One region of the Paraburkholderia sp. J76 genome, then DNA from elsewhere that is predicted to be linked to it. Evidence: riboswitches for the same ligand, from Rfam matches in the RefSeq annotation. Region 1 holds a riboswitch; each other region holds the start of a gene.
The links. A riboswitch is a leader RNA that binds a small molecule or an ion and turns the genes downstream of it on or off. The one in region 1 is predicted to bind cobalamin.
Positions count from the first base shown of each region.

Region 2: another riboswitch for cobalamin. It lies ahead of U5768_RS30315 (HoxN/HupN/NixA family nickel/cobalt transporter); the one in region 1 lies ahead of cobG (precorrin-3B synthase).
Region 3: another riboswitch for cobalamin. It lies ahead of U5768_RS00090 (TonB-dependent receptor domain-containing protein); the one in region 1 lies ahead of cobG (precorrin-3B synthase).

Region 1 is NZ_CAJMZJ010000007.1:227,430-235,223, reverse strand. It holds gene cobJ (precorrin-3B C(17)-methyltransferase) at 1-1,112, opposite strand, end outside; gene U5768_RS16020 (precorrin-2 C(20)-methyltransferase) at 1,100-1,831, opposite strand; gene U5768_RS16015 (precorrin-8X methylmutase) at 1,832-2,458, opposite strand; gene cobG (precorrin-3B synthase) at 2,451-3,848, opposite strand; cobalamin riboswitch at 3,944-4,133, opposite strand; gene cbiE (precorrin-6y C5,15-methyltransferase (decarboxylating) subunit CbiE) at 4,252-5,478, shown strand; gene U5768_RS16000 (cobalt-precorrin-6A reductase) at 5,475-6,218, shown strand; gene cobM (precorrin-4 C(11)-methyltransferase) at 6,215-6,946, shown strand; gene U5768_RS15990 (MarR family transcriptional regulator) at 6,949-7,395, opposite strand; gene U5768_RS15985 (hypothetical protein) at 7,512-7,794, shown strand, end outside.
Region 2 is NZ_CAJMZJ010000023.1:32,757-40,550, reverse strand. It holds gene U5768_RS30335 (copper chaperone PCu(A)C) at 1-441, shown strand, start outside; gene U5768_RS30330 (DUF2946 domain-containing protein) at 663-1,028, shown strand; gene U5768_RS30325 (TonB-dependent receptor) at 1,107-3,503, shown strand; gene U5768_RS30320 (PepSY domain-containing protein) at 3,517-5,007, shown strand; adenosylcobalamin (AdoCbl) riboswitch at 5,130-5,291, shown strand; gene U5768_RS30315 (HoxN/HupN/NixA family nickel/cobalt transporter) at 5,291-6,352, shown strand; gene U5768_RS30310 (substrate-binding domain-containing protein) at 6,691-7,785, opposite strand.
Region 3 is NZ_CAJMZJ010000001.1:10,147-17,940, reverse strand. It holds gene U5768_RS00100 (helix-turn-helix domain-containing protein) at 1-214, shown strand, start outside; gene U5768_RS00095 (glutamine cyclotransferase) at 249-890, shown strand; gene U5768_RS00090 (TonB-dependent receptor domain-containing protein) at 940-2,844, opposite strand; cobalamin riboswitch at 2,948-3,130, opposite strand; gene U5768_RS00085 (CHAD domain-containing protein) at 3,304-4,215, opposite strand; gene U5768_RS00080 (NUDIX hydrolase) at 4,449-4,817, shown strand; gene pstS (phosphate ABC transporter substrate-binding protein PstS) at 5,003-6,028, shown strand; gene U5768_RS00070 (ParA family protein) at 6,374-7,141, shown strand; gene U5768_RS00065 (tryptophan leader peptide) at 7,254-7,794, shown strand, end outside.

The DNA.
Region 1 (7,794 bases):
CGGTTGTCGGTGGCGTGGCGTTGCTGGTCCGCGCGAAACGGGCCGGCCATCGCCACGTAGGTTGCGTAGCCGACGATATCGGTGGCGCTGTCGAGCGCGGCGCGCGCGGCGGGCGTGAGAAGATCGGCGCGGCCGGGGCCAAGGCCGAGCACCGTGAGCTTGCCGCGCGCGCGGCCCAGCGCGAGCGGGTCGAGCGGCGCGGGGGCGCAGGCGAGGGCGATGCCTTCTTCGTTCGGCGCGTAACGTTCGACCTCCGCCGCAAAGTCGAGGGCAGCAAGCGTGGCTTGCGGCGTGTTCTCCGCGCTATCGACGAAACGCAGCGGCACGCCGAGTTCCGTCGCCGCGTTTGCGAGCGATGCATCGCACATATGGGCGCAAGGGGCGACGAGCGCCGCGAGCGCGAGCGGCGCGAATCCGTTTGCATGGAGTGCGCGGCGCGCGCGAACGGCCAGCGCCTCGTGCGGCGCGCCCACGGCTGCGACGATGCTGCGCGGGTGAATCACGAGGTCGTCGGCGCTGCCGTTCCACGCGTGCGCGCTCACGCGGATGGCGTGACGGGCGGTGGCGTCGCGCGGCAGATCGACGTTCTCCAGCCAGGGCGCATGGCCGTCCACGCGAGTCGTTGCGCCCGCAAGCAAATCGGAGACGAAGCGCTTGCCCTGCGCGAGGCTCGCCAGCGCATAGCCCGCGGGTGGATTGAGCAGGCACGTGCCGAAGCGCAATTCGCCGCTCGTGGTGATCGCGGGCGCGACCGCGAGCGCCGCGCCAATGTCGCGCGCCATCACGTTCACGCCGGTGAGTCCACCGAGCAGCGGCACGACGGCGCTGCCGTCTTCGGCGAGTGCGAGCACGGGCGGCTCCGCGCCCTTGTTGGCAAGCAGCGGCGCAAGGCAGCGGATCACGATGCCCGCCGCGCACAGCGCGACGACAGGCATGCCGCGCGTATAGCAGTCGCGCAGGTGTGCGCCAAGCTCGCTGAACGCGACATCGCCTTGCACGCGGCCTTGCAGCGCATGGATCTGCGCGCCCGCGTAAAGCGCCTGCACGCGCCGCGCCGTGGCGAGCGCGCCGGGCCCGAGAACGACGATGGCGGGCGGTGTCACGACTGCCATTTCATCCCCGGCATGACGAGCAGCGAGAAGTAAGGCGAAGCCATCGGATCGACCTCGTCGAGCGGGACGATGCGCTGGTTCGCCATCGTTGCGCGCTCGACATACAGCGCGCGATGCGCGAGCCCCAGTTCCGCCAGCACGCGGCGCACCTTGTCGAAGTTGCGGCCCAGTTTCATGATGACGGCGGCGTCCGCGTCGGCGAGACGCCGGCGCAGTTCTTCCTCGGGCAGCACGCCCGAGAGCACGGCGAGGCTCTGGTTGCGATAGACGAGCGGCACGCCCAGCACGGCCGCTCCGCCCAGCATCGAGCACACGCCCGGCACGACTTCGGCCTCGTAACGCGCGGCGAGCCGGTCGTGCAGATACATGTACGAGCCGTAGAAGAACGGATCGCCTTCGCAGATCACGGCAACGTCGCGTCCGGCGTCGAGATGGCGCGAAAGGATTTCCGCGGCGCCGTCGTAGAAGTCGGCGATGATCGCCTCGTACGAAAGCGGCGGTTCTAGCGCTTCGGTCGTTACGGGATACACGAGCGGCAGGCGTTCCTGCTGCGCTTCGAGGTGGGACTCGACAATGCCGAACGCGTTGCCCTTCTTGCCCTTCGCGACGAAATACGCGACCACGGGCGCGGCTTTGAGCAGACGCAGCGCTTTGAGCGTGAGCAGTTCGGGGTCGCCGGGGCCGACGCCAATGCCGTGCAGACGTCCTTTACGGATCATTTATTCGGTCTCCGAAGCAAGTGCGTTGACGGCGGCGGCAGCCATCGCGCTGCCGCCGCGACGGCCGTGCACGACGACGAAAGGCACGCCGCGATTCTGCGCCGCAAGCTGCGCTTTGGACTCCGCCGCGCCGACAAAGCCCACGGGAAAGCCCAGAATGAGCGCGGGGCGCGGCGCGCCGGCGGCGATCATGTCGAGCAGATAAAAGAGCGCGGTGGGCGCATTGCCGATGGCAACGACGCTGCCTGCAAGATGCGGCCGCCACAGTTCGAGCGCAGCCGCCGAGCGGGTATTGCCAAGCTCGCGGGCGAGCGCGGGCACGGCGGGGTCGTCGAGCGTGCAGATCACGGCGTTGTTCGCGGGCAGGCGCGCGCGCGTGATGCCGTAAGCGACCATTTTCGCGTCGCAGAGGACCGGCGCGCCGCCTGCTAGCGCGTGGCGGCCCGCCGTGCCCGCGCCTGTGGAAAACGCGAGGTCGGCGACCACGTCCACCATGCCGCACGCGTGGATCACGCGTACGGCGAGCTTTTCGAGGTCGGGGGGAATGCGCGAGAGGTCGGCTTCGGCGCGAATCGTCGCGAACGACTCGCGATAGATCGCCTGGCCGTCGCGGATGTAATCAGACATCTTGGGTACTCCGGGACCGTTGCGCGATTGCGAGCGCAGCGGCTTCGATCGTCAGGTTGCGCGCGACGAGTTGACCAAAGCGTTGGCCGGAGCCGCTTGGGGTGTCGTCGCGCTGGTACAGGTCGTAGTGGTCCGGGGCGCTCGCGAGCAACGTGAACGGCGCGCAGTGCGCGGCGGCGCAGGAACGCTCGCAGCCGGTGAGGTGGACTTCGGCGGCAGGCGGCAACAGGACGGCGAGGCGCCGGGCGTCGGCTTTCGTGTCAGCGCGGCTTTTTGCGCAACCCGTCGAGCCCGTGCAGGCGATGAGGCGCGCGAGCGGATCGGCACGCGAAACGACGAGGCCGAGCGCACGCAGGCGTTCGAGCGCGGCGGCCATCGCACGCGCGGGCACGTTGGGCAGCAGCACGCCTTGCCAGGGCGTTACGCGCAAGGTCGCGTCGCCTGCGTCTTCCGCAAGCGCGGCGAGCGCGCGCAGCGTGGGCGCGTCGATACGGCCGAGCGCGGGCTGCGCGCCCACGTATCCGCTGCCGTCGGCATGGAGTGCGTGCGCGCCCAGGCGCAGGTCGGAGGGGCTCGAGTTGCGATGCCACGTGTGCAGTGCGGCAGCGTCGTGCATCAGCGTGAAATCGCCGTGTTGTTGCGCGCGCTGCAGCAGCGCTCCGAGCGAGTGCGTTGCCAGCACGTCGCGCATACGGGTTGCATCTGCATCTGCGAGGTCGAGGAATGCATGCAGCAGCGCTTGCACCGATGCGCACACGTCGTCAGCCGCTAGCGTGCCGATTGGCCGCGCCGTGGGGCATCCCGCGAGGCCCACAGCGAAGCGCACCGTCGCGCCATGCGGCAGCGCGGCGAGCCAGATGTCGTGCGGATGTTCGAGCATCGCCATGCGCTCGGCGCCGTCCAGTTGCAGGGCGAATTTCGGCGAGAGTGCGGCGAAACGCGGCTCGCGCTGCATCATGTCGATGAGCGCGGCGGCGAGTACGGTCGTGTCGCACAAGGCATGAGGATCGAGGCCCGCTAGCGGGCTCAGCATCACGTTGCGCAATTCGTCGGCGGCGCAGGCGCGCTCGATCGGGCTCGCGACGCCGATGCCGGCGGGGCCGAGACCCGCGCCGATCAGCGCGGCGCTCAACGCGGCTTCCTCGCCCGCGAGCACGCCGCGAATCTGCACGTTGGCACGGTTCGTCAGTTCGAGCACGCCGTTCGCATGCGTCGATGCCGCATCGGCGACGGCGCGCGCACGCGCGGCGCCCAGCACGCCGCCGGGCAGACGGATGCGGCACACGCCGCCGTCGCGCGCGGCGACCACGCGCACCAGCCCCGGGCACGCGGAGGAGCGCAGCACGGCCAATGCAGCAGCGGGCGAGACGGACTTCGTTTGGTGTTTCAAGGGAATACCGGGTAAGCACCGCGCGCGAGCGGCGCGCTGCCCGCACGGTGGGCGGGAAGCGGCTGCGGTATCGGTACACCCCGTCCGATCCGGGTTTGCGCGAACAGTCGGCCGGCAGGTCTCCTGGCTCGCAGGTCGTGAACCGCATCGGCCTTCCCGGTAAAACCAGTGGCGTGGGTGGATGCGGTCTCGCTGCTCACAGTCGCGGGGGCGGCCACAGCATGCTGTGTTCCCTTTCTTGCCATCCGGAGCTGGCGCTTCAGCGCTGGCTCCGGTCTCATGCAAAGTTGCCTTAAAGGCGCCGGCGGACACGGTATTATGCCCGTTTTCACGCGCGCTACGGCCCGCAATCGGGTCGCGGGCGGGTGGCGGCATAGAGAATCAGGAAGCAGCGGGAGAGCGAATGCAGGGCACGCAGGCATGGCTGACGGTGGTGGGCATAGGCGACGACGGCTATGCGGGGCTCGCGCGCGACGCGCGGCGCGCGCTGTTCGACGCGGCCATCGTGACGGGCGGCGCGCGCCATCTCGCGATGCTCCCGCCACGCGTGCGTGCGCGCCGCGAGGCGTGGCCGCAGCCGTTCAGCGTCGATGCGCTGCTTGCGCATCGCGAATCGAACGAGCCCGTGTGCGTGCTCGCGAGCGGCGACCCCATGCTGTTCGGCGTGGGCGCAACGCTCGCGCGCCGCGTGGCGCCCGGCGAAATGCGCGTGCTGCCCGCGCCGTCGTCGCTTTCGCTCGCGGCGGCGCGTATGGGCTGGGCGTTGCAGGATACGGCGATGGTCTCGCTCGTCGGCCGGCCGCTCGATGTGCTGCGCCGCCATCTTCACGCGCGCTCCCGCGTGCTCGCGCTGAGCGCGGACGGACGCACGCCCGCGGCGCTTGCCTCGCTGCTCGCGCAAGCGGGTTTCGGTGCCACCCGTCTTGCGGTGTTCGAGCATCTGGGCGGCCCGCTCGAGCGCCGCATCGAAGGCCGTGCCGATGCGTGGCACGTGGAAGAAGCCGCGGCGCTCAACCTGGTCGCCTTCGAATGCGAAAGCGATGTGGCGAATGCGCTCGCTCGCGGCTGGACGCTCACGCCGGGCCTCCCCGACGACGCCTATCGCCACGACGGCCAGCTCACCAGGCGCGACGTGCGCGCGCTCACGCTCGCGCGCCTCGCGCCCACGCCGGGCGCGCTACTTTGGGACGTGGGTGCGGGCAGCGGCTCGATCGGCATCGAGTGGATGCGCGCGCACGCGGCTTGCCGCGCGATTGCGATCGAGGCGCATGCCGAACGTCAGCGCTTCATCGAACACAATCGCGCCGCGCTGGGCGTGCCCGGTTTGCAGCTCGTCGCGGGCCGCGCGCCCGCAGCGCTCGCAGGGCTCGCGACGCCCGACGCGGTGTTCATCGGCGGCGGCGTGACCGTGCCCGGCGTGCTCGAAGCATGCTGGGATGCGCTCGCGAGCGGCGGCCGGCTCGTTGCAAACGCGGTGACATTGCAGAGCGAAGCGACGCTCGCGGCGTGGCGCACGCAGCACGGCGGCACGCTCACGCGCATCGGCATCGGCGAGGCGCAGCCGCTGGGCGGCTTCGACACATGGCGCCAGGCGTTGCCCGTCACGCTCTACGAGGCGGTCAAGCCATGACGCCACGCGTCTTGCTGCTGGGCGGCACCGGCGACGCGCTGGCCATCGCTCGTACACTCGGCGCGCCGCACGTGTACTCGCTCGCGGGACTGGGCCGCGTGCCCGCCGATCTCGCCTGCGCGGTGCGTGTGGGCGGTTTCGGCGGCGCAGAAGGGCTCGCGCGCTTTCTCGCCGACGAAAACATCGCGCTCGTTTTCGACGCCACGCATCCATACGCCGCGCAGATCAGCGCCAATGCGGCGCGCGCATGCGACGCGGCACAGGTGCCGTACTGGGCGCTGCGGCGCGCACCGTGGCAGCCACAGCCCGGCGACGACTGGCGCGGGGTCGGCGGCTGGCGCGGCGTAATCGAAGCGCTTGCGCCGTTCGCGCGCCCGCTCTTTACGCTCGGGCGCGAACCGCTCGCGCATCTGCACGAAGTGCCGCCGCGGCAGTACTGGACCATCCGTTGCCTCGAAGCGCATCCTGGCCACGCTCGCGCCCGCATCATCGACGCGCGCGGGCCGTTCACAGCCGAAGGCGAGCGCGCGCTTTTCACGGAAGCGCGCATCGACGTCGTCGTCAGCAAGAACAGCGGTGGCGCGGCGACCGAGGCGAAGCTCGCTGTCGCGCGCGAACTGGGCTTGCCCGTGGTGATGATGCAGCGGCCGCCGCTGCCGCCCGCGCAGCGCGAATTCGCATCGGCGCAAGAGGCGACCGGTGCGCTCGACGACTACATCAAGCGGAGTTTCAGCGCATGACAGTGTTCTTCATCGGCGCGGGACCGGGCGATCCTGAGTTGATCACCGTGAAGGGCCAGCGCCTCGTGCGCAGTTGCCCCGTCATTCTCTACGCGGGCTCGCTCGTGCCGCCGGCCGTGCTCGAAGGCCACCGCGCGCATAAAGTGGTCGATACCGCGCCGCTCACGCTGGACGAAATCGTCGCGTTGCTCGAAAGCGCGCACACGCAAGGCTTCGATGTGGCGCGCGTGCATTCGGGCGACCCGTCGCTGTATGGCGCTATCGGCGAGCAGATCCGCCGCCTGCGCATGCTTGGCATTCCTTATGAAATCGTGCCGGGCGTGACGGCGACGGCCGCATGCGCGGCGGCGCTCGGCAGCGAACTCACGCTGCCCGGTATTTCGCAAACGCTCATTCTTACGCGCTACGCCACGAAAACGTCGATGCCCGAAGGCGAGCGGTTAGGCGACCTCGCGCGTCATAAAGCCACGCTGGCGATCCACCTGGGCGTGCGCCATATCGCGCGTATCGTTGAGGAATTGCGGCCGCACTACGGCGCGGATTGCCCCGTCGCGGTGATCTACCGCGCGAGTTGGCCCGACGAGGAACGCGTGACGGGCACGCTCGCGGATATCGCTGAAAAGGTGCAAGCGACGGATATCGAGCGTACCGCGCTGATTCTCGTGGGGCGGGTGCTCGCGGCGGAAGGGTTCGCGGATTCGACGCTTTACGGGGCGGGGAAGCGGTAGGGCTACGAAAGCGCCCGCAAGTGCGCGCGTAGCTTGTCGACCTCGCCCTTTGCAAATCCCTTTTCTATCTCCTCATGCGTTTCCTGCCAGACCGGAAACGCGGCGCCGAGCAATCGATGCCCTTCGTCAGTAAGCCTGATCAAACGGCTGCGCTTGTCATCGGGGTCCTGCTCGATGACCACGAGGCCGCGCCGCTCCAGCGGCTTGAGCGCGGCCGTGAGCGTCGTGCGGTCCATGGCGAGCAGCGCCGCCACGTCTTTCATGCCGGGCGGATGCGGCCGGTTCAGCGACATCAGCAGCGAAAACTGCCCGTTCGTGAGATCGAGCGGACGCAGTACGTCGTCGAAGATGCGCGCGAGATTGCGCGCCGCCCGCTGCATATGCAGACACAGGCAGCAATCGCGCACCAATAGCGTGGTTTCGAAGGGAAGTTTCTTTGTGCGGGCCATGTTGCAATTATGTTGATATCAACCTATGCTGTCAAGGCCGGACGGGCGGCACGCCGTTGCCCCCTGTTTTTAGACCCGTAATCGAACCCGTAACCCGACCCGCAGTTGGAGGACACATGAGCGATCAGAAACTGTTTCTCGCTGTTTTTCTCGGTACCAAAGACAACGCCCCCATGAAGGCGTGGGCGGCGCTTCCCGAAGCCGATCGGCACGCGAAGGAGAAAGAGGGCATTGCCGCCTGGCATGCGTGGGTCGACAAGCACAAGGCGTCGATCGTCGATATGGGCGGTCCGCTCGGCAAGACCAAATCCATCGGCGAGCACGGCATCTCCGATACGTCCAACGCGCTAACGGGCTATACCGTGCTGCGCGCCGCATCGCACGAGGAGGCAGCGAAGC
Region 2 (7,794 bases), on a different contig from region 1:
CGCCACTTGCTCAACCTCGCTCTCGCCCTGCCGCTCGCCGCCGCCGCGCTGCCGGCACTGGCGGCATCGTCGGGCGCCATGATGGTGTCCGACTGCTGGATCCGCTCCATGCCGGGCGACACGCCGTCGGGCGGCTACTTCAAGCTCATGAATATGAGCGACAAGAATATCGATCTCGTCGGCGTCAGCACGGACGCATTCGGCATGTCGATGCTTCATCAGACGCAGAGCAGCGGCAGCACATCGAAGATGGTGATGGTGGACAAGGCGAGCGTTCCCGCAAACGGCTCGCTCGCGTTTGCGCCCGGCGGCTATCACGTCATGTTCGAAAAAGCGAAGAAGCCGCTTACTGTCGGCTCGGCCATTCCTGTGACCTTCAAGTTCAGCGACGGCGAGAACGTCGAGGCGCAATGCGCCGTGAAGAACGCCGCGGGTCAGTGAGGCACAAGGATGAAGGCTGCGCCTGTTTCGAGGCGCAGCTATTCGTTTCAAGGCGGCCGCGATTCATTGCGCTTACCTTTTTATCTGGATTCCTGAATAACGATCATATGAACGGCCGAAACAAGACCGTCAACGGGGATTGTGGCGCCACGCCAGCCGTGAAGACCTGACACGCCAATTCGTTCAGGTGCTAAACTTCGCCGCAATCTTTTACCCCGACCATGACTCTCCGACCCCGCAAACACCTGACCGCATGGCTTGGCCTCATCGCCATGTGGCTTGTCGTGCTTGCGCCGCTCGTGAGTCAACTGGTCGCCGCCGCCCATCGGGACGACACAGCCGCCGTGCTCTGTTCCGCAACGTCGCCTGCCACGGACTCCGGTCAAATGGCGCACGGCGACTCGCTTTCGGCCTGCGGCTATTGCGATCTGCTCGCCAATCAGCCGGCCGTGCCCTCTTTACCGGCGGCACCGTTCGTACTGCTGATGCTCGTTGCCATCGCCGCCGTGCCGGTGCTGTCCACCCGTCACACCCCGCTCGGAGCGTTCCCCTCGGGACGACCAAGAGCCCCGCCAGCCTTTTCCTGATTCCGTGACTGTCTGCCGCTTCGACGCGCCACCCGCTGGCGCGCGTAGCCGTTCGCACTACGATTCCAGGAAAATTTCATGCTGCACTTCGCATCGCGAAAGCTGCGCGCGCGTGCGCGCGGCCGGGCGCGGTTCATCACGCTCGGGCTACTGCCCCTTTCATTGATTGCCCAGGCTGCGCATGCCGCGGCCGAGACCGGTCCCAGCGCAACCCTTTCGAGCGCACCGACAGACCAGCCGGCAACGGCACAGGACCCTGCCGTGTTGCCAACCGTCACAGTCAGCGCCAGCGCGGGCGGCGGCAACGGCGGCGCGACTCCGGCCGTCGACCCGAATATGCCGGCGTCGGTGGAGACCGTCACGCCAGACCAGTTCCGCAACTGGAACGTGGTCAACACCGAAGACGTGCTGAAGTACATGCCAAACCTCGCGGTCCGCAAGCGCTTTATCGGCGACCTGAACTCGATCATCGCGGTGCGCGGCACGAGCAACTCGCAAAGTGCGCGCGGCCTTGTCTACGCCGACGGCCTGCTGCTGTCGAACCTGCTCGGCAACAGCTATTCGTTTCCCCCGCGCTGGTCGATGGTGTTCCCTGAGGAAATCCGGCAGGTCGATGTCATTTACGGGCCGTATTCGGCGCTGTATCCGGGCAATTCGCTCGGCGCGACGGTATTGATCACCACGCAAATGCCCACGAAGTTCGAGGCGAGCGCGGACGTCAAGGCATTCACGCAGCACTTCAGCCTTTACGGCGTCAACCAGAACTTCAACGGCAGCGAGGCGAGCGCGTCGATCGGCAACCGCATCGGCAAGTTTTCGTTCTTCATCGGCGCGAACCACCTCGAAAACACGAGCCAGCCATTGCAGTTCGCGACGCTCGCGAAATCGACGACGCCCGCCAAACCCGGCGACACGCCGGTGAGCGGCGCGTACTTCTACAACAACCAGACCAACACACCCACTGCGGTGATCGGCGTGAATGGCGAAGGTATCGAACACACGATCCAGGACCAGCTCAAGCTGAAGATGCAGTACGACTTCACGCCCACGGTTCAGGGGGCGTTCACGCTCGGCTACTGGCACCAGCAGTACAACAGCTCGACCTCCACGTTCCTGTACGACGCCAACGGCAACCCGGTGTACAGCGGCCGGGTGAATATCGGCGGCTACGGGTACAACATTCCGGCATCGGCGCTCGCGCCGAGCCAGGGGTGGAGCGAGAACTGGCTCTACGGGCTCTCGCTGAAAACGCACAACGCAACGGGCTGGAACGGCGAAGCCATTGCTTCGTACTACGACGTGACGAACAGCGTGGCGCGCACGGCGAATGCGGGCGGTCCCGGCAACGGCCCGGGCGTCGTCACGTTCGGCGACGGCACCGGCTGGAAAACGCTCGACCTCAAGGCGAGCTGGACGCCGCCCTCGCCGCAGGCCGGCCTGCTCAATCATGCCGTCACCTTCGGCTACCACTACGACAACTATTTCCTCGACAACGAAACGTTCAACACGGCGGCGTGGACCGATGGCGCCGCAGGCGGCTTCGCGAATGCGTTCAAGGGCCGCACGCAGACCCAGGCGGCCTACGTGCAGGACGCCTGGCGCTTCCTGCCGCGCTGGAAATTCGTGTATGGCGTGCGTTACGAGGACTGGCAGGCCTACGATGGCGCCCAGGCCGTGGGCGGCGCCTACGTGCCCTACCCCAACGCCAGCCAGAGCCACTTCTCGCCGAAGGCCTCGCTCTCGTTCGACGTGACGGACGACCTGACGCTGCGCGCGTCGGTCGGACGCGCCTACCGCTTCCCCACCGTCAGCGAACTGTTCCAGGGGCAGATCAACGGGTCGTCGATCATCAACAACAATCCGAACCTGCAACCCGAGAACGACCTCTCGAAAGAGCTGACCGCCGAATGGGCGCACTGGAACGGCCTGTTCCGCCTGTCGCTCTTTCAGGACGACGTAAAGAATACGATCTTCAGCCAGACCGACACGACGGTGATTCCCAACGTGACGAACTTCCAGAACATCGGCAAGGTTCGCTCGCGCGGCGTCGAGCTGAGCTATCAAGGCGAGGACGTGTTCGTGCGCGGGCTCGACCTCATCAGCAGCGTCGCCTACACGCAGTCGAAGATCCTCGAGAACGCCCAGAACCCCGCCACGGTCGGCAAATACTTCTACCGCATTCCGCTCTGGCGCGCCGATATCGCGGCGACGTATCACATCGGCGAACGCTATGCGCTCACGCTCGCCGCGCGCTACTCGGGCCGCGAGTACAACACGCTGACCAATACCGATACGAACCCGAACGTGTTCGGCGGCACGAGCACCTACACGGTGGCCGATGCGAAGTTCACGTTCCATCCCACGAAGGGCAGCGATCTCAGCGTGGGCGTCGACAACATTTTCGATGCCCGTTACTTCGTGTATCACCCCTACCCTGGCCGCACCTTCTATGTCGAAGGCCGTCTGCGGATGTAAAGGAGACACACTCATGTCCACTGCCGAAACTGTCGCTCGCAAGACGCCCGACGCTACCCGTGCGCAAAGCGGCCCGCCATCCGGCGCACAGCGCGGATACCGCACGCTCTGGCGCTGGCACTTCTACGCCGGGCTGTTCGTCATGCCGTTTCTCGTGATCCTCGCCATCACGGGAACGATCTACTGCTTTCAGCCGCAGATCGAACCGCTGCTCTATCCGCACCGGCTCGTCGTCGAGCCCGCAGCGTCGCCGCGCCTGGAAGTCGACGCCCTGCTCGCGAACGCGCGCGCCGCCGTGCCGGCAGGCGCGGTCGCGACGACCGCACGCATTTCGTCCCGTACGGACCGCAGCGCCGAATTCGTCTTCCGTCTGCCGGACGGTCACAAGGAAAGCGTCTATGTGAATCCCTACGACGGCGCGGTGCTCGGTACGCTCGACGTCGACAGCCGCTTCATGCAGGTCGACCGCATGATTCACCGCAAGCTGCTGCTCGGCAAGCCGGGCGAGCTGCTGATGGAGCTGGTGGCGTGCTGGACGCTCGTCATGATCGGCACCGGCCTTGCGCTCTGGTGGCCGGGAGAGAACGCCTCGCTACGCGCGGCGCTCGTCCCCGATCTCGCGCGGCGGGGCCGGCCGCTATGGAAAAGCATTCACGCCACACTCGGCATCTGGCTCGCCATCGGCGCGTTTGCGTTCGTGGCGACCGGCCTGCCGTGGACCGGCTCGTGGGGCAAGCAGTTCAAGGCGCTCGCCACCAGCGTCAAGCTCGGCGCGCCGCCGGGCTCGTGGGGCGGGCTGGCGCTTCACTCGACGGTGCCCGGAAAGCCGTCCGCGGCACACGCCGCTGCCGGCCACGAGACGTCCTCCGGAATGGAGCCGATGCCGGGCATGACCATGGACGACATGCCGCTGCCCCAGGTGCCCTGGGCGGTCGGCGCGGTGCGCGTGCCCGGCTCACCCGAAGCGGGCGAGCCCGGCGTGAGGCCGTTGCCCCTCGGGCATATCGTCGAACAGATGCGCGCGGCCGGACTCGTGGACGGCTACGACATCGCGCTGCCCACGTCGCCGCATGGCGTGTACACCGTGTCGTACTTTCCCGCAGACCCCACGCTCGAGCGCACCGTGTACATCGACCAGTACAGCGGGGCCGTGCTGAGAGACATCCGCTATGGCGACTATGGCGCTGTCAGCAAGGCCGTATCGTACGGCACGTCGCTGCACATGGGCCGTTACTTCGGTGTGCCAAACCAGATCGTTTGCGCGGCGCTGTCGCTCGGCCTGGCGGCGCTCGCCGTTACCGGCTTCGTGATGTGGTGGAAGCGGCGGCCATCGGGCACGCTCGGCGCCCCCTCCCGCGAGCGCGCCGCGCCACCGATGCGCGCATGGGCAACCGCGCTCGTTGTGCTGGGCATCGTGTTTCCGCTCATGGGCTTGACGATCGTCGCCGTCTGGCTGGTCGACCGTTTGCTATTGCGCCGCGCCGGACCGGTCGCAGCTTCATGAAGGCACGCGTGAATATCGATAGTCGCCCGGCCGATTGCGCCGTCGCGGTCGTTTCCGCGCCGAATGCGGCCAAAAGCCGACAGGAGGATCGACATTTCCATAAAGGCGCTGTATAAGGCCCTTGGTTACGCCTCAAGCGTGACGCCGCGGGAAGCCGGTGCAATTCCGGCACGGTCGCGCCACTGTGTGGACATAGGCAGCTTCCTTGCTACCAATGCCAAGTCAGACCTTGCGGTGTCATCCTCATATAAATCGTCGGGACGCGTTATCCCGGGAGTTCATGATGCTTACCCAGCTCATTCAGATATTCAACGACTCAAATTCGAAAGTTCGTAGCAAGCTGTTTGGCATCTATGGCGTACTCATCGCCATCAACGTTATTGCCTGGGTGTGGGCGCTCGTTGCGTTTCACAGGTATCCCGTGCTGCTCGGCACCGCCCTGCTGGCCTATAGCTTCGGCCTGCGGCACGCAGTGGACGCCGACCACATCGCGGCAATCGACAACGTGACCCGCAAGCTGATGCAGGAGAAAAAACGCCCTGTTGCGGTTGGTTTCTTCTTCTCGCTCGGCCATTCGACTGTAGTGATACTCGCCGCGGTCGCGGTGGCGCTCGCGACTACAGCCATCCAGAGCCGGTTCGACAATTTCAAGGAAGTGGGCGGCATCATCGGCACGCTCGTTTCCTCGTTCTTCCTGTTCGCGCTCGCGCTCATGAACTTCCTGATCCTGCGCGGCATTTATCGCGCGTGGAAGCATGTGCGCAGCGGCGGCGCCTACGTCGACGACGACTTCGACATGCTCCTCGCTAACCGGGGTCTGGTTGCACGGCTCTTTCGCCCGCTGTTCCGGCTCGTGACTCGTAGCTGGCATATGTATCCGATCGGCTTCCTGTTCGGTCTTGGTTTCGACACCGCAACCGAAATCAGCCTGCTGGGCATCGCCGCTACCCAGGCGGCCAAGGGCCTTTCGCCCTGGGCCATCATGGTGTTCCCCGTCCTGTTCAGCGCAGGCATGTCGCTGATCGACACGCTGGACGGACACCTCATGCTGGGCGCCTATGGTTGGGCGTACCAGAAGCCGCTGCGCAAGATCTACTACAACATGACCATCACGCTGGTTTCGATCATCGTCGCGGTCGTGATCGGCGGGATCGAGGCCCTTGGTCTGCTCGCGGACCAGTTCGGTCTGAAAGGCCGTGTGTGGGATACGATCGGCTCGCTGAACGATAATTTCGGCGTGCTCGGCTATATCATCATCGGCGTCTTTGCCTTGAGCTGGATTGCCTCGCTCCTCATCTATCGGGCAAGGCGCTACGACGAGGTGCAGGTCAGCACGCAGCGTTGACGGGTAACTGGCGCAGCGCCGTCGAATGCCTCGCGCGCGCTGCGCCAGGATACCTCAGCCAGATACGTCGCGGATCCACGACCTGAGCGGCGCATCACATGTCCGCCCCATACCGCCGTGCGGTACCGTTCGATGGCTGACACGGCCCGAGGAATGACGTGCGCAATCGCTCTATCGTAAGCGGCTCAGAGATAAGCTCATTCCGAAGAAGCTGGTCGTAGCCGACGCGCGCTGGCGTTCCGCCTGAACACCCCTTCCTCCCCGGTTCAGCAGTGATCCCGGACGGCTCCGGCATCGCGCACGTTTGGCGCGATACCGGCTAGCCATTCACGGGCCAATCATTGCTCCGCTGGAATCCACGGCGCGGTCGCGGCGTCGCTCGTCCGGAATGCCGGGAACTTCGTCCCGAGTTCGGCGATCGTGCGGATATCGTTCTTCACGAGATCGTCGCGCGTCACGAGCGTGGGCTTCACGACGATCTGATGCGCAAGCGGCTGCCCGGCCACTTCGATTGCCGCGGCGCGCACCGACACCGCGCCCACGACCGCGGGGTTCGTTGCGGCCGTGGCCACCCACGCGCTGTTGGGGGCGCGAATCGCCTCGATGTCGGCCGTCGAGATGTCCGCACTGTAAATGCGCAGCTTGTCGCCGAGATTCGACTCGTTCGCCGCGAGATTGGCGCCGCGCGCGAACTCGTCATAAGGCGCGATCACCACGCGGATATCCGGATGGGCGCGATAGGCGGCCGCCGCCTGATTGGCCACGGACTGCGCAATCGGATTGTCCACGGTGCCCCAGCGCGCTTTTTCCTGAATCCCCGGATGCGCGTGCTTGAACGATTGCCACACCGCGTCGCGGCGATCGAGCGGTGCGAACCCCGCAACGTAGACGTAGCCGGCGGAAAACGCGTTGCCGTTGTCCTTCACGGCCTGCGCGAGCAACAGCGACGCGAGGTCGCGGTCGCTCTGCTCGATCTGCGGGACCTTCGGGTTCGCGAGATTGACGTCGAACGCAATGACCTTGATGCCTTTGTCGAGCGCCTGCTGCACGACGTCGCCCAGCGACTCGGGCAGGCCGTGATTGACGATGATCGCGGACACGCCGAGATTGATGGCCTGCTGGATCTGATCGCGCTGCTGCGCCGCGTCCTGCCGCCCTTCATAGATGCGCAGATCGATGCCGAGCGCCTTCGCCTGCTTCTGCGCGCCAGCCTCGTAAGCCTGGAAGAAGTCGCCCTCGGAAATGTAGTTGACCAAAGCGACCTTCACGCCGCCTTTGTCGAACGGCGCCGGCGCGCCCTTCAGCGCTTCGGCATGCGCCGTGAGCGAGCCGACAAGTCCCGCTGCGCAGAGCGTGAATGCGCCAAGCGCGCGGCGCGCCGATGGCCTGCGTGACGCGCCGTTGCGAACAAGCTGGTGAATCGATGTCTTCATGACGTTCCC
Region 3 (7,794 bases), on a different contig from region 1:
GGCTTTTCTCGCCGATGGCGAATCGTGGTCGAGTTCGGCGCTGGCGCTCGCGCTGGGCGCGAGCCAGCGCACCGTGCAGCGCGCGCTCGATTCGCTCGCCGCGGCGAGCAAGGTGCAGTCGTTCGGCTATGGCCGCGCGCGCCGCTGGACCACGCCGCCCGTGCCCGGATTCGCGACGACCTTGTTACTCCCCGCGCCGCTGCCGGGCGATTAGGATGGACGCCTGTCCTTTCATTCGAGGAGAAGTCATGAAACGAACGACTGCCGAAATTGTCCGCGAGTACGGCCCGTTTCCCGGCATCGAGAAGGTGGGCGGGGTTTCGTACGACGGCAGGCACGTGTGGTTCGCCGTGGGCGAGCGCATTGCCTCGCTCGACCCCGAGAGCGGCCGGACGCAGCGCTCGATCGACATCGCGGCGCACGCGGGCACGGCCTTCGACGGTCAGCATCTGTTTCAGATCGCCGAGGACCGCATCCATAAGATCGACCCCGAAACGGGCCGCGTGCTCGCCACGATTCCCGCGCCCGGCGGTGGCGGCGACTCGGGCCTCGCGTGGGCGGACGGCACGCTGTGGGTCGGCGTCTATCGCGAGCGCAAGATTCATCAGGTCGATCCGCAGACGGGCGCGATATTGCGCACGCTCGAATCGAGCCGCTTCGTGACGGGCGTGACGTGGGTGGACGGCGAGTTGTGGCACGGCACCTGGGAAGGCGACGAAAGCGACTTGCGGCGCATCGATCCGGGCACGGGCGAAGTCCTGGAACAGCTCGACATGCCGCCCGGAACGGCCGTCTCGGGACTGGAATCCGATGGCGCCGAACAGTTTTTCTGCGGCGGCGGCAATAGCGGGAAGATTCGCGCGGTGCGGCGGCCCAGGCGCGAAAGTTAGGGGGGCAGGCGCGCAAGGGCTTTTGCGCACCCGCTCACAGGTCCCGCGCCTAGAACGTGTAAGTGGCCTTGCCGAACGCCGTGCGCCCCAACGTGCTGTACCCGTAGGCGGTCACATATTGCCGGTTGAACACGTTCGCAAGCGAGGCCGAAAGCGCGAGATGCGCATTGACCTGGTACGACGCGCGCAGGCTCACCGTCGTCCACGAAGGCAGGTAGATGGTGTTGGCCTGGTCGTCGAACGTCGAGCCGTTATACAGCAGCGAAACGCCGGTGCTGAGCGCGTGGAGATGGAACTCGTCCCACGTGTGATCCACGCTCAGGCTCGCCGTCTGCCGCGGGCGGCGATTGAGCCAGGTCTGGTCGCTCACGTCCTGCGGATTCAGAATGCCCACCGTGAGGCTCACCGGCGTGTACTTGCCGAGCGTGCCCTTGTACGAGAGGTCGAGACCCTGAATGTGCGCGCGGCCCACGTTCACGGGCAGGAAAGTCTGCGAGTTGTACGTGATGAGGTCGTGCACGCGCGTGTCGTACACGGCCGCCGTGAACGTGCCGATCGACGTGGTCGCATCGAGCGCGGCCTCGACCGAGTTGCTGCGCTCGGGCAGCAGGTCGGGGTTCGAATAGCCCGGATAGTACAGATCGTTGAACGTGGGCAGGCGGAATGCATTGCCATACGAAACGCGCGCCGTGTAGACCGGTGTGATCGCCCACGAGAGCGCGGCATTGCCCGTATTCACCGATTGCCCCTGCACGATCTCGTGCCGCCCCGCCAGAAACAGCGTGACGGGTCCGAGCGTGGCCGACTGATGCATCGAGACGGCTGAATCGTTGCGCGCGGGCAGGCCGCCAGGCACATCCACGGGCAGGAAAGCCAGTTCGCGCGTGTAGTCGTAGGCGAGCTTGGTCTCGCCTTCGAGCGGCATGCCGAAGAGCGTGTGGCCCCTTTCCTGATGCGTGATCGCGGTGGAGGTGGACAGACGGGTCGAGTCGATCTCGTCGGTGGGGATCGTCGGGTCGTCCGAATAGAGGAACTGACGGTCCGTCGCGTAACCCACCGATTGATCGAACTGCGTGGTCGGCGTGATGTCGAGGTGGAACGCGACGCCGGTCGTGAGCTGGTTGTCGCGCTGGCGGTCGGTGCCTCCCGCGCTGTCGAAGGACAGATCGGAGCGATGGTAGAGCGCGAAGGTCGAGATCGACCAGTTGTCGTGCGCGTAGCCGAGGCGCGCGTCCAGATTCTGCGCGTGGTAGGGGTTGCGGCCGTCTTCGTGGCCGTAAGCGCCGGGCTGCGTTGCATCGATACCGGCCGTGTTGTAGTCGTGCAGGCCCAGCGAATACGTGAGGCCGCTCAACGCGGAAAGCGGCCCGGTCGAGGGCACCGTGCCCGACGTGCGCACCTGCGTATCGAAGGTCTTGTTCGAGCCGCCGCCGAACGACACGGTGGTCTGGTTAGGCTGATTCGACGCATGGCGCGTGAAGAGCTGCACGACGCCGCCCACGGCGTCCGCGCCGAACGAGGCGGCCGCGGGACCCGAGATCACCTCCACGCGGTCGAACGAGGCCGTTGCGAGATCGGCCCATTCGGCCGTGCCGGTGGTGACGGAGCCCACGCGTATGCCGTCGATGAACACGGCCACCTGATCGGCCGACGACCCGCGGATGCTCACGCCCGTGTACGACCCCGGCCCGCCGGTTTGCGAAACGGTGACGCCGGGCAGCGTGGCGAGCGCTTGCGCGATGCTGGGGTCGGCGGGGGAGACGCGGTCGAGGTCCGCGCGCGTGAGCACCTGGGTGGTCGCATAGCGCTGATCGAACGATTGCGGCAGATGCTGCGTGTCGCCCACGACGAGGATATTGGGCAGCGTGGTGTCGTCGTCGCTGGCGGCGGCGTGCGCGGTGTGCCATGCGCAGGCGAGCGCGGCGGAAGTCAAAACGAATTGGCGAAACTTCATGATGCGGTGGCTGGAAACAGCTCCTGTATAGGGCTGTCCTTGCAACGGGCGACCGCCGCACGGGCGGTGCTTGCGCAGTGGGGGTCCCCGCCCGCTGCGGCTGCTGTTGGACTCGGCTGATGGCAGGTCTCCTGGCTCGCGGGTCGCCGTCCGTTGCCGGCCTTCCCGGTTTCCCAGTGGCCCTCTCTGGCATGGACTCGCCGCTGACAGTTGCGGGGGCAGCCGCAGTCTTGCACTGCGTTCCCTTTTGATCCCGTCGCCGGGAACCATCAGCGCGCAAGGGTAATGGCCGCGCGTTCCGCGCGTCAACCTTTGCCGGGGGCGGTGTGGCGAAAACACCCGGTTGGGGCGGGTTTGGCCCGGGTTTGGCCTCTTCGGCAACTTACGTTGTCCTTGCGGCTGTTTTTGCGCGCAAGCGCGGCTCAACCGCGTGGCGGCGGCGCGGGTTCAGCCACAGGTTCAGCCGGATAACTCTTTTACCCTTCGCGACGCCACATGTATTCGCTGGCACTTTTTTCTTTCCAGCCACTGCAATGACTTTTCGACGATTTCGGCCGGAACGTCTTCGAATGTCGTATTGCGAATCAAGGTCTCACTGGCGGCAATATCGTTGAATTCCCCCAGCGTCTTCTGCACGGACGTCAGTTCCTTGATGGTGCGGTCGTGCCCGCCTTTGATGACCGGTTGAAAAAACTCGAGCAGATACCGCAGTTTTTTCCCTGCCTTGCGCACGTCATGGAGATTTTCCTCGCGGCCAGTTTCGCTTCGCGCGGCGCGCCTGCTGCGCTTTCGAAGCGTGCGCTGCGCGAGACGGACGCGCTTCTTCGCGAACGCGCTGATCGGCAGGTCATCGCAACAGGATTGCAGCGTGGTTTGCGCACGAAGCACGGCGTCGTTCAGAAATGCCTCGACGGCGCCGCTGTCGATCATGGCCTGGCTATGCGCCACCGCTTGCGCGCGTTTCTCGCGCACAGCGGTCACGAGCCGTTCGATGGATGCGTCCGACTTCTGCGCGGTCTCGAGGAGATCGCCTGCGATGTCCCAGTCGCGGGTACCGCCTGCCACGGCAGCCAGACGCTTGAATTCGTCGCTGGCTTGCGCGGTGGCTTCCTCGCCGAGCCACGGAGAGTACGCCCAATACAAGGCGCGGAGTTTTCGGAACGCCACACGAAGCTGATGAAACGCGTCGGGGTCGACTTCTGTCGACAGCGTTTTCGCTCTTTGCACCGCCTCGACGACCACCGGCATGGCCAATAACGAAAAGGTGCTGGCGATAGAGGACTTTCTGGTAAGTGATGCCGTGGCGCGTTGCCGGTCGATTCTGAAGAAAGTGCGCGGGCGTGGCAACGGCCAGTCACTATCCATATCCATTGCAGCCTCGAGTCCGACAAGAAATATGTGTGGCCCAAAACATACCATAAGGGCTGTCGCTAACCCGATCTTTATGACGATTTGATGAAATGTTCGAGTTCGGGTAAGTTGGCAGCCGTCGCTCACGCCAGCGGGTTGAACTTCTGACTTTCTGTATTACGATGCTTAGCTAAGTCAGGCGTTGCAATAGATATTCGTCGAGAAGCACCCCATGAACGAAATGGGAGTTCGAGTTGAAGAAACGGGCCACCGTGATTTGTCGCAGAGGTAAGCGAATTCTCCTGGTCGCGCGCAGTCAGTCGAAGTGGGCGCTCCCGGGCGGCATGTTGAAGCGCGGCGAGCATCTCATGGAAGCCGCGCTGCGAGAACTCAGGGAAGAGACCCGGCTCTCCGGCAAGGCAGCCCGGTATTTGTTCGACATTCGCGGCAAGCAGAAACACCACCACGTGTTTTCGTGCGAAATACCGAGGCAAGCCAAGGCGCGGCCGAGCAGCGAAATAGCGAGGTGCCGATGGGTTCACCTCGACGACATCTCGCGCCTCATCACCAGCGGGCCGACCAACGATATTCTTCGGCTCGTCAACCACCGGCGCAGGAAGTAGCGCCAAAGTTTTCGTGGTGAGGGATTGAATGCGCCCGGCGTTCAGTCCCGATGTAGCTGCCCGCATTTGTCCTTTTGTCCTTATTTGCCTTTCACAGGCATGCCCCACATCCCTCCCGTGTCACTCCATCGTCACGTTGCAAACGTAAGGTCCAGCGCATCAAGACCGATTTTCAGGAGTACGAGATGAGACTCAGTGTATTTGCGTTTGTCATTCTCGCGCTGGGTACGGGCATCGCGCAGGCCGCCGACATCACCGGCGCGGGCAGCACTTTCGCAGCGCCGATCTATACGAAATGGGCGGATGCCTATCAGAAGTCGGGCGGCGGCAAGGTGAATTACCAGGGCATTGGCTCGTCGGGCGGCATCAAGCAGATTCAGGCGAAGACCGTGGACTTCGCGGGCTCGGACGCTCCGCTGAAAGACGATCAACTGGCCAAGGAAGGTCTGTTCCAGTTCCCGACAGTGGTCGGCGGCGTCGTGCCTGCGATCAACGTGCCGGGCGTGAAGGCCGGTGAACTCACGCTGTCGGGCCCGGTGCTCGGCGACATCTATCTCGGCAAGATCAGGAAGTGGAACGATCCGGCTATCGCTGCGCTGAACCCGAAGGTCAAGCTGCCCGATCTCGACATCGCGGTGGTTCGCCGCGCCGATGGTTCGGGCACGAGCTTCATCTGGACGAACTACCTCTCGAAGGTCAACCCCGAGTGGAAGAGCAAGGTCGGCGAAGGCACGACCGTGAACTGGCCGACGGGTACGGGCGGCAAGGGCAACGACGGCGTCGCGGCCTTCGTGCAGCGTCTGCCGGGCGCGATCGGCTACGTCGAGTGGGCGTACGCCAAACAAAATCACATGGTGTACGCGGCGATGAAGAACGAAGCGGGCGCGGTGGTTCAACCGGGCACCGAAACGTTCAAGGCCGCAGCCGCCGGCGCGGACTGGAAGAAGTCGTTCTACCAGATCCTCACGAACGAGCCGGGCAAGGACGCGTGGCCCGTTGTCGGTGCGACCTTCGTGCTGCTGCACACCGCACAGGACAAGCCGGACCAAGGCAAGGAAACGCTCAAGTTCTTCGACTGGGCCTTCAAGAACGGCGCTTCGGCCGCCGATAGCCTCGACTATATTTCGCTGCCCGATACGGTCGTGAGCGAAATCAGGTCGCAATGGAAAGAGAAGGTCAAGGACGCGAGCGGCAAGCCAGTCGCGCCATGATTCAGGTCGTAATCACAGGTAATCACACGAAAGCACACCTGTAAGTCATCTGACCTATCCTTAATGGACGGCCCATGTTCGAACAGGAGAAACCTGGATGAAAGCTCGACGCCTCTTTGCAGCCCTCGTGGCTGTATCACTTGTCCTGGCGCTTCCGGCAACCGCGAGTTACGCATGCGGCGACGGCAGTGGTTATAACCAGTCAAACGGCACCGGAAAATAAGCCGTTACATAACGGGTAATTTGCTGCGAATACTGCTCACCCAAAATCTTTTGCACCGCCGCATCGGTTATGCTGAACCCCATCCGTTTCATTGAATTGAAGAGAAACAGGGGAGCGAAGAGATGCGGCGCGTGGTGTTCAATCAGAAGGGTGGCGTAGGCAAGTCCACAATCGTCTGCAACCTCGCAGCCATCAGCGCAAATGAGGGCCAGCGCACGCTCGTGATCGACCTCGACGCGCAAGCGAATTCGAGCCAGTACTTGCTCGGCGCGGCTTGCGCCGACGCGAAGCCCAATGTCGCCGACTTCTTCGAAACCGCGCTGACTTTCAGCTTCAGGCCCATCGACGTCACCTCGTTCATTCATTCCACCCCGTTCGAGAATCTCGACGTGATGCCCGCGCATCCCGATCTCGACACACTGCACGGCAAGCTCGAATCGCGCTACAAGATCTACAAGCTGCGCGACGCGCTCAAGGAACTCGACATGTACGACGCGATCTACATCGACACGCCGCCCGCGCTGAATTTTTATACGCGCTCCGCGCTGATCGCAGTCGAGCGCTGCCTCATTCCCTTCGACTGCGACGACTTCTCGCGCCGCGCGCTCTATACGCTGCTCGAAAACGTGAAGGAAATACAGCAGGATCACAATGCGGCTCTCACGGTGGAAGGCATCGTCATCAACCAGTTTCAGCCACGCGCGAGCCTGCCGCAGAAACTTGTCGACGAACTCGTCGATGAAGGGCTACCCGTGCTGGCGTCGCGGCTGTCGTCGTCGGTGAAGATTCGCGAATCGCATCAGCAGGCGAGGCCCGTCGTTCATCTCGATCCGGCGCACAAACTCTCGCGCGAATTCGTCGCGCTGCATCAGGAATTGAGCGGGGCCTGAAAGGCACGAGCGCGGCAAGCGCGGACATCACCGGTTTACGCCCTCGGCGGAGTGTGCAAGTATCCCTCGCAGCGAGTCGCACCGAGACTCTTGCTCTCTTGCGAGGTGCAGAATGGACTGGAGGTTCTGGAAGACGGAGAAGCGCCAGGAAGAGGCGCGCAACTGGCCCGCCGATACGCATGAATCGATACGCCAACTCCTGGGCATGTATCAGGGCGTTGGCACGCCGCCGTTCGCGAACTGGGCCGCGCCCGGCATCGCGTTTGCGCCCGAGGTCGAAACGGCCGCCCAAAATGGGGTCAAGGGATATCAGCTCGCCCTCTGGTTCTGGCTCTTTGCCGAGAAGCACGGCACCATCGCGGCGAGAATGGCGCGCGAAACGTTTTGCCTGCTGGCGGACGCGGCGCAGCCCTCGTCGGGCGATGCCGCCGATACGCTTCTCGATCAGGAAAATCGCCTGGCGCATTCCGTCGAAGCCATTGCCGCCGAGCAGCGGGCGTTCAGCCTCGAAGGCCTGAGCGTCGAATTGCCGATGGAATTCTTTCTTGCCACGGGCACCCTGAGGCTTCGGCCCGAGTCGCCTTACGCGGGGGATGCGGCCGTATCGTTGCAAGGCAACGACTACAAGCTCGCGGACTGCTTTCGCCACGCCA